DNA from 2 places in the Dietzia maris genome. Region 2 is predicted to be linked to the other one. Evidence: predicted binding sites of a transcription regulator. Region 2 holds the regulator's gene; the other holds the start of a gene.
The links. Region 2 encodes LexA, which represses DNA repair genes until DNA is damaged. Its sites were predicted from a motif close to CGAACANNTGTTCG; they were not measured.
Positions count from the first base shown of each region.

Region 1: VYL96_RS06545 (HNH endonuclease signature motif containing protein) is a predicted target of LexA. The motif match lies at 4,203-4,216, and genes of this name have one in related genera.

Region 1 covers NZ_CP143053.1:1,433,468-1,441,459, reverse strand. Annotated here, with positions in the region: gene VYL96_RS06565 (lysine N(6)-hydroxylase/L-ornithine N(5)-oxygenase family protein) at 1-437, shown strand, start outside; gene VYL96_RS06560 (GNAT family N-acetyltransferase) at 434-3,004, shown strand; gene VYL96_RS06555 (MmcQ/YjbR family DNA-binding protein) at 3,021-3,410, shown strand; gene VYL96_RS06550 (hypothetical protein) at 3,471-4,046, opposite strand; gene VYL96_RS06545 (HNH endonuclease signature motif containing protein) at 4,261-6,162, shown strand; gene VYL96_RS06540 (alkaline phosphatase family protein) at 6,232-7,377, shown strand; gene VYL96_RS06535 (serine/threonine protein kinase) at 7,405-7,992, opposite strand, start outside.
Region 2 covers NZ_CP143053.1:1,871,256-1,879,247, reverse strand. Annotated here, with positions in the region: gene dapF (diaminopimelate epimerase) at 1-336, shown strand, start outside; gene hflX (GTPase HflX) at 351-1,802, shown strand; gene lexA (transcriptional repressor LexA) at 1,875-2,543, opposite strand; gene VYL96_RS08620 (hypothetical protein) at 2,772-3,221, shown strand; gene nrdR (transcriptional regulator NrdR) at 3,333-3,788, shown strand; gene hrpA (ATP-dependent RNA helicase HrpA) at 3,821-7,735, opposite strand; gene VYL96_RS08605 (hypothetical protein) at 7,786-7,974, opposite strand.

The DNA.
Region 1 (7,992 bases), 440 kb from region 2:
GCGCCGGCGGCGCCCTGCGGCTGGACCTGAGCTGCGCTGACACCGGCCGCCCCTGGACGCACCACACAGACGGGCTGGTCCTGGCGACCGGTTACTCCCCCACCCCGCCGCGGTTCCTGGACGGGATCGCCGACGAGATCGACCGGGACGAGCGGGGCCGGTACCGCGTGGCCCGCGATCACACCGTCGACCGTGCGCATTCGACGATCCACGTCCAGAACGCGGAGGAGCACACGCACGGGCTCACCGCCCCGGACCTGGGCATGGGGGCGATGCGCAACAGCATCATCCTGCGCTCGATCGGCGGGCGCGAGGTCTACCCGGTCGAGACGTCGATCGCGTTCCAGCAGTTCGGCGCGCCTGCCGGCGGTGTCGACCCCGCCCCACCCGCCCCCGCACACGACTCGCCGACCGCCCGGCACCAGGAGGCACGATGAGCCACCCCGTCAGCACAGTCCCTACCCCGGTCAGCACCGTCCACACCCCGGCCGGGATCGTCACGCTCGAGCCGCTCGTCCTCGGAAGCAGCACAGACAGCACAGACAGCCCAGACGCCCTCCGCACGCTGCACGCCTGGCTCGACCACCCCGGCTCGGCCTACTGGGGCATGCAGGGGTCGACGCCGGCGCAGGTCGAGGAGTTCCTCGTCGACTGGTCGTCGGACCCGCACCGGCGGGTGCTCGTCGTCCGCATCGACGGCCTCCGCGCCGGCCTGGCCGTGTTCTACGACCCCGACGAGGTCGAGCTCGACGGCCGGTACCCGCACGAGCCCGGCGACCTCGGCATGCACCTACTCGTCGCGCCGACCCGCACCCCGGTCCCCGGCACGACGGCCGCGGTCATGGGCGCCATCTGCTCCACGGCCTTCGCGGTCCCGATGATCGGCGGCTCGCCGGCCCGCCGGGTGGTCGTGGAGCCCGACATCCGGAACACGGCCGTGCACCGGCTCAACGCCCGCGCCGGCTTCCGCGAGGCGGGCCCGGTCGACCTGCCCGACAAGACGGCACTGCTCTCCTTCTGCACCGCCGAGGCGTTCCGCGGGTCGGAGATCGGCGCCGGGACGCGGGTGATCTCGTCGTCGTCGTCGGATACCCACGCCGGCCATGCGCACCTCACCGGTCACGCTCATCTCACCGGTCACGCCATGCGCCGCGCCCACCGTCACCTGTGCGTCAAGGCCCTCGCAGAGTTCTCCCACGAACGGCTCCTCGCGCCCGTCCACGACGCCGCGACGGACACCTACACGGTCCGCGCCGGCGACGAGCGGTGGTCGTTCCGCGCTCGCGTGCTGCCGCTGGAGCACTGGGTGATCGACGAGGCCTCGCTGCGCCGCGAGGTCGACGGCGTGCCGGCGGAACCGGACGCGCAGGAGCTCATCATCGCGCTCGCGCCGGACCTGGGCATCCCGGAGACGCTGCTCGGCATCTACCTCGAGGAGATCGCCGCGACGCTCGGTTCGGCCGCGTTCTGCCTGCACCACCGCGACCGGCCCGCGCAGCAGCTCGCCGAGTCCGGCCTCCAGGAGGTCGAGGGCGCGATGACCGAGGGGCACCCTGGTTTCGTCGCCAACAACGGCCGCGTGGGCCTCGGCCTGACCGACCGGCACCACTACACCCCGGAGTCGCGCTCGACGGTCCGGCTCGTGTGGCTCGCCGCGCGCCGCGACCTCAGCCACCTGGCCACCATCGCCGGCCTCGACGAGCGTGAGCTCTACGCCCGCGAGTTCGGCGCCGAGGCCCTCGAGCGGTGCGACGACCGGCTGCGCGCGCTCGGGCTCGACCCCGCCGGGTACCGCGTCCTGCCAGTCCACCCGTGGCAGTGGGAGCACAAGATCGCGGTGGCGTTCGCCCCCGACCTGGCCCGGCGCGACCTGGTGCACCTCGGCGAGTCCGACAGCGAGTACCGGCCGCAGCAGTCCGTGCGCACGTTCTTCGACGTCACCCGCCCCGAGCGCGGCTACGTCAAGACCGCCCTGGCCGTGCAGAATATGGGCTTCACCCGCGGGCTGTCGCCGAAGTACATGCGCGATACCCCGGCGGTCAACGACTGGGTGGCCGGGATCGTCGACTCCGACCCCGTCCTGCGAGCGCTCGACTTCGGGATCCTGCGCGAGGTCGCCGCGGTCGGCTACACCGGCGACGCCTATCACCGGGCCGCCGCCGCGGGCGTGTCCGACGAGGGTCCGCACACCAAGATGATCGCCGCGTTGTGGCGGGAGAGCCCGGTCCCCCGACTGGCCGACGGCGAGCGGGCCGTCACGCTGGCCTCGATGCTGCACGTGGACCTGCACGGGCGGGCCCTCGCCGTCGAACATCTCGAGCGCTCCGGCCACGACGCCCGCACGTGGCTTCGCGCGCTGCTCGACGCCTATGTCCTGCCGGTCGCGCGGTGTCTCCTCGCGCACGGGCTCGTGTTCATGCCGCACGGCGAGAACGTCATTGTCGTGCTGGGGCCCGACCACACGCCGCGGCGCGCGCTGTTCAAGGACATCGGCGAGGAGGTGGCGATGGTGCGCGACCTCCCGCTGCCAGACGGCATCGAGCGCGTCCGCCACGTCGTGGACGCCGAGACCGCCGCCCTGGGTATCCAGACCGACGTGATGGACGGGGTGCTGCGCCACCTCGCCGGGGTCCTCGACGCCGCCGGCGTGCTCGACGCCGACGCGTTCTGGGACGAGACGCGCCGGTGCCTGGAGGTGCTCGCCCCTGGTGACGCGGGCGACGACGGCGACGACGGCGAGGTGCACCGTCCCACCTGGGAGGCGCTGTTCGCCCCGCGGTTCAAGCATTGGTGCCTCAACCGGCTGCAGTTGCGCAACACCAGGCAAATGGTGGACCTGACCGATCAGGCCGGTTCTCTGCAGTTCGCGGGCACGCTGGCGAACCCGCTCGCCGCGCGCTCCGGGGAGACGGCCGACGAGGCGACGGGGCGACAGGGCGCGGCGCCCGGCGCTCGCGGCGATGCGGCACCGCGCCGGCAGCACGACCCGACACCCGTGGGGTGACGGTAGCGTCGACCGTGTGAACGGACGGGAACTCCAGAAGTGCGCGGCCGCGAGGGCGCGTGAGCTTCCGGCGTCCACCCTGGAGTTCCCGTTCGGCCCGGACTTCGACGTGTTCAAGGTCCGCGGCAAGATGTTCATGTTCCGCGCCGAGGTCGAGGGCGAGCCCCAGGTGATCCTCAAAGCGCTGCCCTCGGACTCGATGTCCCTCCGCGCCGCGCACGCCGACATCACTCCCGGCTACCACATGAACAAGCAGCACTGGATCTCGCTGCATCCGGGCGGAACCCTGACCGCCGAGATGGTCGACGAGCTCGTCACCGAGTCCTACCGTCTCGTCGTGGCCGGGCTGCCGAAGGGCCAGCAGCCCGTCGAGCCGGAGACCTTCGGCCGCGGGCAGCGGGCCTGACCGCGGCTGGGCCGGTCGGCGCGGCGGCCGCTGTCCGGCGCGGGCTCTCGCCGTCTCGGCTCAGTTCGCAGGCGACAACGACGTCTCGGTCAGCGAGCCGAGCTGCTCGCCCACCGATCCCTCGACCGACTCGGTGGCCGACGAGGTGTCGAGCTGATCCGCCAGCGAGCCGCCCACGAGCGGCACTCCGCTGAGGACAGCGCTGACCGATCCGTCGACGTCTCCTGCCAGCAGGGCGTCGGCGGACCGTGCAGCGGGGTTGAGGACCGCGCAGATCACGCCGACCGGCACCTGCAGCGGGGCCCCGATCGCATTCGCGGCCAGGCCGGCGGCGCTGCCGACGTTGCAGGCGAAGGTGGCCGCGGAACCGAGCGGCCCCGAGGCGTAGCCGGGCAGCGACCCCGTGACCGAGCCGGGAAGCAGCTCACCGAGTTCGCCCAGCTGGCCGGTCTCGCCGTCCTCGGCGCCTGCACCGCTGCCGCTCTCGGCACCCGTATTCTTCTCGCCATCGGCGGCCGCGGAGCCCGGGATCGAGCCGGTGTCCGCAGGATCAGAGCTCTGAGCTGCTGCAGTGCCCGCCGAGGCGACGAGCAGGGCCGCGGCCAGTGCGCCGACGTACGCGATTGACTTGGTCATGGTGAGCCTCCGAACTCCGGTGCGTCGGGCGGTCTCCCCCGATCAGTTAATGAGGGTCCCATAAATCTCGAGCCCCCGAAGCGTCGTTGCCAATGCGTGGTCTTTCTCAGTTCCACCCACGTAGGCCTTGTGGTGTCGAACACGTGGACGTAGAATAGAACACGTATTCGAGACGGCCGCGGTGCGGCCGCACAGTCGACCACAGGGGTGGGGCATGGACGGCGATTCCGAGCGCACGGCCGGCGGCCCTGCGTCCCCTTTCGGCGCTGCCGACTCCTCCGACCCCGCCGGTTCCTCTCGCCCCGCCGGCTCGTCCGGCCCGGCGGCGTTGACGGGCTTGACGGCGGCGGCGCGCGAGGGGTGGGCGACCGAGAACCGCGCGGCGGCGCAGCGCCTGGTCGCCTGCTACGCCCTGCTGCAGGAATGTTGGCGCGAGTACGGCCACGGTATCGACGGCAGCCACGAGGCCCGCCCCGGCCACGCCGTCGTCGACGGGCTCGTCGCCGCGGCAGGGTATGTGGTGGCGACGATGTCCATCTCCGCCAGGCGCGCCGAGAAGATGCTGTCCTTCTCCTGGGAACTACACACCCGCTACCCGGCCATCCTGGAGGCCATGGCCGCCGGGCTGATGGAACAACGCGTCGCCGAACTGCTGGCCCGGCAGATGGCCACCGTCCGCGGGGACGTGTTGGAGCAGGTCCAGCGCCAGGTCGTCGAGGACTACCTCAACGGTGTCGCCGCCGGGATCCGCCTGGGCGACAAGGCCCTGCGCGATGAGGTCGACGCCGTCATTGGCCGCCACGACCCCGACGCCATCCGGCTACGCAAAGAAGACGCCAGCCGCACCCGCGGCGTACGCATCGGCAAGGGCGTCGACGGCATGTCCAGCGTCTCCGCCCTGCTGGCCACCGAGGAAGCCGCCGTCCTGGCCGAAGCCCTCGACCAACGCGTCGCCGAACACCAGGCCGCCGACACCGACGCCACCGCCGCGGCCGCCGCGGCGCGGGCCGCCGACCCCGACACCGACCCGGATGAGCCTGTCGAGCCGGAGCCGAACTACTCCAAAGCCGAACGCCGCGCCGACGCCCTGATGTCCCTCATCTGCGGCGACACCCCCAACCGGCCCGGCACCGACGCCGATGGCGCCGACAGCCCAGCGGGCGCGGCCGCCAGCGGCACCGGGGGCGCCGGGCAAGGGCTGGCGCCGGTGTTGCGGCCGAAGGTCACCGTCATCGCCACCGGCGACAACGGCCGCGACGAACACGGCGCGCGAGTGGAGTTCACCCGCACCGGCGAGGCGGCCCTGCAGACCCTGATGGAGATGCTCGCCACCTCGGATGGGGCCACCTTCGAGCAGGTCGATCCCCGCATCGGCGCCGCCGACGACACCGACGCCGCCCTGAGGTACCGGCCCGGTGCCCAGTTGGCGCGCCGGGTCCGGCTCCGCGACGGCACCTGCCGCCACCCCGGGTGCACGATCCCCGCCGACGACTGCGACCTGGATCATGTGGTGCCGTTCAACCACGCCGACCCCGCCGCCGGTGGCCAGACGGTGGAGGCGAACCTGGTGGCCCAGTGCCGGCGCCATCACCGGTTCAAAACCTTCTCCGACTGGACCTACCAGCTCCAACCCGACGGCACCCTGATCGTGACGACCCCCGACGGCACCGTCATGCTCACCCGCCCCGACGGGCCGCTGGCCCAGTACCGGCGCGAGCAACAACGCGACGAGGCTGATGCCTGGGCACGTCAGCAACGCCGCAACCCCAGCCCCGACATCGGGGCCGGGGTCCTGGACGAGGCGACCTACTTCGCCCGCCGCGCCCAACGCCTGGCCCGCGAACGCGCCCGCACCGCCGCCCGCAACGCAGCCGAGTCGACCACGCCGCCACCCGAGGCCGCGGACGAGACCGCGGGCAGCTCGCCCGCCGCGGCGCCTGCCGAGACCGACGCCGCCCCGCACTCGGACCCGGCCCCGCGCGGAAGGGTGACCCCAGCCGAAGCCAGTCGCTGGTGGGAACGCAACAAACCCACCGACAGCGCCCTGGAAAAAGCCATCCTCCGCGCACTGCATGAGCACCTCGACGAACTCCTCCAACCACCACCACCCTTCTGAGGCTGTCGCCGCGGCGGGCGAGCCGCCGGTTACCGCCCTCACCAGCGAGGGATGAGGGATGGTGAAGTCATGACAGAGATCCCGATCGAGCCCTCCGCCCATTCGCTGGCCGATGTCATGCCGTCTATCGCTGCGTCGCTGGGCTCCGGCCACCACAACCCGCTCGCGATCGCGCCAGCTAGCGACGCCGTCCTGGTTCTCGTCGATGGTCTCGGCGCCGAGCTGATCCGCCGGTACGCCACCGACGCCCCGACGCTCGCCGTCATGTCCTCCCGGATGATCTCCGCGGGCTTCCCGGCGACGACCGCGACCAGCCTGACGAGCCTCGCCGTAGGCGCTCCGTGTTCCAAGCATGGGATTGTGGGGTACAGCTTCCGAATCTCGGACGACGCCGACAACACCGCCGTCTCGTTCAATCCGTTGCGCTGGACCCTCGACTCGGCGGGCGGGCCGTCGGCGATGGATCGCTTCCCACCGCGGAGAATCCAGCAACGGTCGAGCCTGCTCGAACATCTCGCCTCAGACGGCATCGACGTCACCTACGTGATGCGTGAGGAGTTCCGCGAATCAGGACTGACCCGGGCGGCCTTCCGGGCGGACGGGGACTTTCGCTCTGCTGTCTCCCTCGACGAGGTGAAGCAGGGAGTGATCGACGCTGTGGGCCGCCCCTCGCGATCCAGGCGCTTCGTCTACGCGTACTACGGCGACCTCGACCTCATCGGACACATCCACGGCCCCGGCTCTCCGGAGTGGCTGGAGTCGCTCCGCGCTGTCGACGCCTTCATCGCCGACCTCGCCACCGATCTCCCCCGCGACTGCAGACTCATCGTCACCGCGGACCACGGAATGGTCAACGCCGAGACCGTCGTCGATATCGACCACACGCCCGCACTCCTCGCCGATGTCGAGATCGTCGCCGGCGAAGCTCGCGTCCGTCACGCTTACGCCCGCCCGGGCGCAGCGGACGACGTCCTCCACGCGTGGCGAGCCGAACTGGCCGGTCACGCCCGCGTGATCAGCCGCGAGCAGGCCTTTGACGAGCGTCTCTTCGGCCCCGATCGCACCTACGCCGACCGGCTCGGTGATGTCATCGCCATCGCGAGCGGCGGCGTCATCCTCTCGCGGTCGGAGCACGAGCCGATGGAGTCGTCCCTCCTGGGCCACCACGGCGCCAACACCGCGGCGGAGCAACACATCCCGCTCATCCTCCGGTGATCCCGGCGTCGGCGCCCCACGCCGGCGTCAGCAGGTCACGAGAACCGACGGATCGCTGGTGGTGTCCAGCCACCGACCGTAGGCCGGGGGCCCTGCCGCGCGGACATCTGCGCACAGTTCCTGCCGGGTGTAACCCGACGCCCGGTAGACGGCGTAGATGACGTTGCCGTTCTCGTCGCGCGGCCGCAGTGACGGACACGCCATGTCCGTGCGTAGGTAGGACGCTCCCGGGAACCTGGCCAAGGCAGAAGCGATCTCCTGGGCGTAGGAGCCCGGGGTGACCGCAGAATAGAGGACGACGATCCCCCGGCCGTCACACGCCGGCCGGGACATCGGTGTGTCGAGTCCCAGGTCACCGACGGTCGCGGCGGGTTGCGGCGCGGCCGGCGCCCTCGGGGCCGCCGGCGCCGCCTGTGGAGTCGGCGCGGACGGCGAGCTCGGCGCCTCCGCCGACGGGACGACCGGGCTCTCCGTCGCTACGGGAGCCGTGATGGGAGCCGCACCGGGCGCAGCGGTGGGCTGATCGTCCTGCGACGCGACGAGGTAACCGACCCTCGCTGCGAGCACGAGGAGCAGCACCACGACGATCCCGCCCAGCACCCATACCGCAGTGTT
Region 2 (7,992 bases):
CCGACCTTCGATCGCGACTTCTTCCCACACGGTGTCAACGTGGAGATCGCCACGCCCCTGACCGGGGGCCGGGTGACCATGCGCGTGCACGAACGGGGAGCGGGGGAGACGATGTCATGCGGGACCGGCATCGTGGCGACGGCGGTCGCCGCACTGGCCGACGCCGGACGCGGCAGCGGAGACGTCGTCGTGGCGGTACCGGGCGGGGAGGTCGAGGTCCACCTGGCCGACGGCGGTTCGACCCTCACCGGTCCGTCCGCGCTCGTCGCCAGCGGCCGGTTCCACGGCGGTGCGTATCACACGCCCGCATACGCGACACACGCGGCCCCGATGTGAGATGATGCTGGGGAATGACTATTGATCACACGGCCGTTGAGCGGCCGACACGCGACCTCGATCCATCCATCGGCGAACTGCAGCTCGAGGAGAGATCCTCGCTGCGCCGGGTGGCGGGTCTGTCAACCGAACTCCAGGACGTCAACGACGCCGAGTACCGCCAGCTCCGACTGGAGCGGGTCGTACTGGTCGGCGTGTGGACCGAGGGGTCCGCAGCCCAGGCGGACGCCGCGATGGCGGAGCTCGCCCAGCTCGCCGAGACGGCGGGCTCCGAGGTCTGCGACGCTCTCATCCAGCGCCGCGACAAGCCGGACGCGGCGACCTTTATCGGCTCGGGAAAGGTGAGCGTTCTCAAGGACGTCATCGCCGCGACGGGTGCCGACACCGTCATCTGCGACGGTGAGCTCACCCCGGGTCAGCTCCTGGCGCTGGAGAAGGCGGTCAACGTCAAGGTCATCGACCGGACGGCGCTGATCCTCGACATCTTCGCCCAGCACGCGACCAGTCGCGAGGGCAAGGCGCAGGTCTCCCTGGCGCAGATGGAATACATGCTCCCTCGTCTCCGCGGGTGGGGTGAGTCGCTCTCCCGCCAGGCGGGTGGCCGGGCCGGCAGCAACGGTGGCGTCGGCCTCCGTGGCCCCGGTGAGACGAAGATCGAGACGGACAGGCGCCGCATCCGCGAGCGGATGGCGAAGCTGCGTCGCGAGATCAAGGGCATGAAGCAGTCCCGCGACACCAAGCGCTACCGCAGGCGTGCCACGCCCGTTCCGTCGATCGCTATCGCCGGATACACCAACGCCGGCAAGTCGAGCCTGCTGAACCGGATCACCGGCGCCGGCGTCCTCGTACAGAACGCGCTGTTCGCCACCCTCGATCCCACCACCCGCCGCGCCGACCTCCCCGACGGGCGATCGGTCGTGTTCACCGACACGGTCGGCTTCGTCCGGCATCTGCCCACGCAGTTGGTCGAGGCGTTCCGGTCCACGCTGGAGGAGGTGGTCGACTCCGAGCTGCTACTCCACGTCGTGGACGGTTCGGACGCGTTCCCCCTTCGTCAGATCGAGGCGGTCCGCAAGGTGATCAACGAGGTGGTGGAGGAGCAGAACGCCGAGCGCCCCCGCGAGTTGGTGGTCATCAACAAGATCGACGCGGCCGACCCGGTGGTGCTCACCGAGCTGCACCACGCCCTGCCGGACGCGGTATTCGTCTCGGCGGCCACGGGGCAGGGTGTCGACGAGCTGCTCGAACGGATCATGCAGATCGTGGCCTCCGGTGACATGGAGATGACTCTAGAGGTCCCGTACACGCGGGGTGACGTGGTCGCACGGGTCCACACCGAGGGTGCGGTCGTCGAGGAGGAGCACACCGACCGTGGCACTCGCCTGGTCGTGCGGCTGCCCGCCTCGGTGGCCGGTGAGCTCGGCGAATTCGTCTCGGACAGCAGTACGCGCGACGGGGCCGCCTGACCGGCCCCTGCGACGACGACGCCGCCTGACCCGATCGATCCCGGGCAGGCGGCGTCGTCGTCGAGGGCCGGTTCAGAGCTTGCGGAACACCGTGACGACCTTGCCCAGGATTGTGGCGTGCTCGCCCGGGATGGGACTGAAGGACGGGTTGTGGGGCAGGAGCCAGACCCCCGTGGAGTCCTTGCGGAAGGTCTTCACGGTCGCCTCACCGTCGATCATCGCGGCGACGATATCGCCGTTGTCCGCTACGTTCTGCCGCCGCACCACGACGTAGTCACCGTCGCAGATCGCCGCGTCGATCATCGACTCACCGACCACCCTGAGCATGAACAGGTCCCCGGACCCGACGAGGTCGGTCGGGAGGGGGAAGACCTCCTCCACGGCCTGCTCGGCCAGGATGGGGCCACCCGCAGCAATCCGGCCGAGGACCGGGACGTAGACGGGCTCGACCGCTCCGCTCGGACGACGGACCTCGCTGGTCGGCGACCGGCGACCCCGGGCCTTCTGCCCGGGCACCCCGTGGACGTCGACAGCCCGCGGCTTGTGCGGATCCCGGGTCAGGAACCCCTTCTTCTCCAGGGTCCGCAGCTGATGCGCTACCGACGACGTCGATTGCAGGCCCACCGCGTCCCCGATCTCGCGGATGCTCGGCGGATAGCCGCGCTCCTTGACCGTGTCGTGGATGTGCAGTAGCACGCTCTTCTGTCGGTCTGTCAGTGAGTCGAAGTCGGGCTTCGGCATCTCGGGTCCCTTCGGCGAATGGATGTTCGACGTCGTCATCTGTGTACACCCTATCGCCCCTCAGCGGGGAGCGCCACACACACGTTCGAAGTTTTTCGTCGCGGAATGGTGACCTTGTCGGAGTCGCGTGATACAACTCTAGGCGTATCGGGATTCGAACAGACGTACACAGAAACCCATACGGTTGTGCGAATCCGCTTCGCACACCGTATCGAGCAGGGAGTGGACATGACCATTCTGGAGATGCACTCGCACACCGACTCCACCGCGCGCTGGACGGAGATCTGCGCGGCAGAACACCGCGCTCCCGCACCGAGCGCGGACGGTGTCCGCCGGGATCCCGACCGGTCCGGTGAGCGTCAGACCCGTGGGCGTACCGGGACCCGACCCGGCGCGCGGCCGGTGGGCCGTCGCGACTCCGCCTCGCCCAACCGCGGCGCCTCCGCCGACCGGGTCGCCACCCTCGCACCGGCGCCCTCCCGCACACCGGCTCCGCGGCGGATCGTCCAGGCCCGCCCGGTGGCGTCCGACAGTGTGCGCGCCTGCCGCGTCGAGTCGTCGGCTCCGACCCGTGTCGTCGATGACGTGCCCGCCTGGGCACTCTTGGCCTGCGGCATCGCCTTCGGGATACTCATGCTCCTGGCCGTGGCGTTCCTCGGCGGGCCCGCCTACGCGTGACCGGCGCACCTGCCTCCTAGAATGAGTCGGGGACGGTGGTCAATCGTCCCCGCGTCCCGTGGTCCACGTCCCGGGAGGCGTGAAGTCCGGTCGACGAAGGGCCACACGGGAATGTACTGCCCTACATGCCACAACGAGGACTCCCGGGTGATCGACTCACGATCGGTCGACGAGGGTCAGGCCATCCGGCGCCGCCGGGAGTGCCCGGAGTGCGGGCACCGGTTCACGACGCTCGAGACGCCACTGCTGACGGTCCTCAAACGCAACGGTGTCACCGAGGCCTTCAGTCGCGACAAGGTGGTCCGGGGAGTTCGCCGCGCCTGCCAAGGCCGGTCCATCGATGAGGACGCCCTGCGGCGCCTCGCCCAGCAGGTGGAGGACACCGTCCGCGCTCGCGGCGCGTCCGAGGTGCCCGCCCACGAGATCGGTCTCGCGATCCTCGGCCCCCTCCAGGACCTCGACGAGGTGGGCTACCTACGCTTCGCCTCCGTCTACAAGCAGTTCAGCTCGGCCGACGACTTCGAACGCGAGATCATCGCACTCAGAGACCGCCGCGCGAGCCGCTGAGCCGCCGCGCGAACGTCTGACCCGCCGGGCGCTCAACGCCGGGCGCGGGGAGCGAGCGCGTTCGCGACCGCCTTGTCGATGCGCTCGGCCGACACCGGGCGGGCCGTGCCGAGGGACTGGGCGAACAACCCCACCCTGTATTCGGCCAGCAACCACCGCAGCTCGCGGGTCGCGCGCGCGCCGCCGGGCCGACGCCGCAGAGCCGCGCACGCCTCCTCGACGGTCTCCTCCGACCGCGCCAACCGGGCTGTCAGTTCCCGATGTCGGGCGGGGGACTTCTCCGCGAGGTCGAGTCGGACACCGACCGCCTTCACGTGCCGCTCCAGGTGCGGCAGCACGTCGACCGGATGACGCGCCAGGAAACCCTTACCCACCAGGAACTCCAGTGACGGTCTCACCGCCTCGGCGACCTCGGCCGGGGCCTCAGCCACACGCACGGACACCTCCTGCGCCGCCACCAAGGCGGGCACGACCGTCGAGATCGCCGATGCCACGGCCCCCGGCACCTCCGCCCTGGCGGCGTCCCGCAGTTCGGTGAACTCCGCCACCGTCAACACCGGCACGCCCTTACGTCGGGCGATGATGCGGCCGCACGCCGCCAGGGCGGCGTCCGAGACCAGTGCCTCGACGCCCCCGTGCGGGTACTGGGTCAGGGCCAGTCGCTGCTCGACCGGGCGGCCTCGCAGGATCGAGGAGGCGGAGACGAGGTCAGACGAGATGAGCGTGAGGACCGCCGACGCCTGCCTGGTCCGGCGTTCCTCCTCCGTCGCGCACGCGACCCGGTGGATGCCGTCCGCATCGACGCGCAGGGCGGGGTAGACCGTCACCTCCACACCGTCCACCGTGCCGGTGACCGACGGGGCGAGATCTCCGATGGTGTCGGCACTCCACTGGCGGAACGGCCCGTCGTCGGGCACGAGCCGGGTGTTGAGGGTGTCGCGCACCTTGTCCTGCAAACGCGTCCGCAGCGCCGCCAAATCCGTTCCGGACGCGACGACCTTCTCGCCGTCGACCACCTCGAACCGCACCCGCAGGTGATCGGGGAGCTGCGTGGGGTCGAACTCCCGCGGGTCGACCGTCGTCCCGATCCGCGCGGACAGCGCCTGTGCCAGGGCCACCGGCAGAGGAGCGGAGCGCGGGGTGACGTCGCGGGCGAGCAGAGCGGCGTACTCCACGGGCGGCGAGCAGAGCCGCCGGAGGTACTTGGGAAGGGTGCGCAGCATCTCCGTGTAGAGCTCTTCGCGGAGACCGGGGACCAGCCACTCGAAACCGGCGGTGGTCACCGAGGACAGCTGGGGTAGCGGGATGCGGACGGTGATGCCGTCGGCGTCGACGCCCGGATCGAACTCGTAGCGCAACTCGAATCGGCGGTCGCCCTGCTGCCAGAACGGCGGGAAGTCGCCGGCGTCGGGGGCGGCCTCCGAGGTGCGGATATCGGCGGGGGTCAGCCGGATCGAGTCCGGATCGCGGTGGCCGCGCTTCTTCCACCACGACTCGAGGTGACGGCCGGAGGTGATGTCGCCGGGGAGCCGCTCGAGGTAGAACGCCACCAGGGCCTCGTCGTCGATCACCAGGTCACGGCGACGGCTGCGGGTCTCCAGCTCCCTCGCCTGCGCCACGGCCTCGGCGTTCTCACGGATGACCGGCACGCGCGTGTCGAGGCGGCCCTCGACGATCCCGTGGCGGACGAGCATCTCCCGCGCCAGGGGAGCGTCCACCCGGGACAGCAACACGCGGCGTGCCTCCACGACCGTCAGGCCCAGCAGAAGGACCTTCTCGTAGGCCATGGCGGCGCCTCGGGCGTCCGACCAGTGCGGCTCGGAGTACTGGGTACGGGTGAGGTGGCCCCCGAGCTGCTCGATCCACGCGGGGTCGATTCGCGCCACGTCGCGGGCCCACAGCCGTGAGGTCTCCACGAGCTCAGACGCCATGACCCATCGGGGTGGCTTACGGGCCAGGTCCGAGCCGGGAAAGATCTGGAAGCGGATGCCGCGGGTGCCCCGGAACTCGCGGGCGTCCTCGTCGCGCATGCCGACATTGGTGAGCAGGCCGGTGAGGATCGCCTTGTGCAGGTCGTCCTCGGAGGCCTGGCCGGAGGGCGGGTGCCAGCCGCGTTCGCGGCACATGCTCCGCAGCTGGGCGTTGAGGTCCTGCCACTCGCGGATGCGCAGCCAGTGCAGGTACTCCGCCTTGCACATCTTGCGGAACGCGCTGCCGGAGAGCTCGCGGCGCTGTTCGGTGAGGTAGCGCCACAGGTTGAGGTAGCCCAGGAAATCGGACGTCTTGTCGGTGAAGCGACGATGGAACTGGTCGGCCTTGTCCCGCTCCTCCGCGGGCCGCTCGCGGACGTCCTGCACCGTCAGGGCGGCGACCACCACGAGCACGTCTCCCAGCGCCCCGTTGCGGTGGCCCTCCACCACCATCCGGGCCAGTCGGGGGTCGAGGGGGAGCGCGGCCATGTCGCGGCCCACCTCGGTCAGGTGCGGGCGTTCGTCGTCGTCGACCGTCAACGCCCCCAGCTCGGTGAGCAGGGTCATGCCGTCGCGGACCGCCTTGCGGTCCGGCGGCTCGACGAACGGGAAGTCGTCGACGGGACCGAGATCGAGGTCCGCCATCGACAGGATCACCGAGGCGAGGTTGGTGCGCAGGATCTCGGGGTCGGTGAACTCCGGTCGTGCCTCGAAGTCCTCCTCCGAGTACAGGCGGATGCAGATGCCGTCGGCCACGCGACCGCATCGCCCGGCCCGCTGCGCGGCGGAGGCCTGGGAGATCGGTTCGATCGGAAGTCGCTGGACCTTGGTACGGGTGGAGTACCGCGAGATGCGCGCCAGTCCGGTGTCGACGACGTAGCGGATGCCGGGGACGGTCACCGAGGTCTCGGCGATGTTGGTCGACAGCACCACCCGGCGGGTGGAGTGGGCGCGGAAGGCGCGCTGCTGCTCCGCGGCGGTGAGGCGCGCGAACAGCGGGAAGATCTCCGTGTTGCGGAATTTCCGGCCACGCAGCACCTCCTCGGCGTCGCGGATCTCACGCTCGCCCGAGAGGAAGACCAGAACGTCGCCGTCGTCCTCGCGCAGCAGTTCCGCCACGGCGTCGGCGAGCGCGTCGAGGGGGTCGAGGTCGATCACCCGGTCCCCGTGCTCGACCTGGAGCGGCCGGTAGCGGATCTCCACGGGGAAGGTACGTCCGGAGACCTCGATGACCGGGGCGGGGCGACCGTCGGGGCCCGCGAAGTGGCGGGCGAACCGTTCGGGGTCGATGGTCGCGGAGGTGATGATGAGCTTGAGGTCCGGGCGCCTCGGGAGAATCTGCTTGAGGTAGCCCAGGAGGAAGTCGATGTTGAGACTGCGTTCGTGTGCCTCATCGATGATGATCGTGTCGTAGGCGTGGAGCAGCCGGTCGCGGCGGATCTCCGCGAGCAGGACGCCGTCAGTCATGAGCTTGACCGAGGTGTCGGGTCCGGTGCGGTCGTCGAAGCGCACGGCGGAGCCGACGGGGCCGCCGATCTCCACGCCGAGTTCGTCCGCGATCCTCTCGGCCACGGACCGGGCGGCGAGGCGCCGCGGTTGGGTGTGGCCGATCATGCCGCGCACGCCGCGCCCGAGCTCGAGGCAGATCTTGGGGATCTGGGTGGTCTTGCCCGAGCCGGTCTCGCCGGCGATCACGACCATCTGGTTCTCGCGGATGGCCTCCGCGATCTCGTCCTTGCGCGCGCTGACGGGGAGCTGCTCGGGGTACTCGGGAGCGGGGATCGCCTCGGCGCGCCGCCGGACGCGCTCGGCGGCCTCGTCGACGCGGCGGGCCAGGTCGTCGAGTTGGTCGGCGCGGGCCCGGCGGATCCGGGGGCGGAGCCGGTGCGCGTCGAGGGTGCCGACCTCGTCGAGCCGGACGAGCAGATCGTGGCGGGCCCGGCGGAGCTCGGGTGGGGCTGAGGTGGACGACGGCATGGTGCCCGCCAGGATATCGGCACCCGGACCGGGTCGGCCGGACGGCGTCGTCAGTCGCCGGCGGCGTCGCGCCTGGCCTGGATCCGCGTGTAGCGCTCGTGGAGTCGTTCGCGGATCTCGTCCGGCTCGTAGGAGCGGCGGCGCCGTTCGGACCTGGCGGCGAGGATCCCGGAGGCCGCGACACCCGCCAGTCCCGCCGCACCGATCATCTTGAGCCACTGTCGTCCCCGGGGAGCCATGTAGTCGAGCCTAGGCCG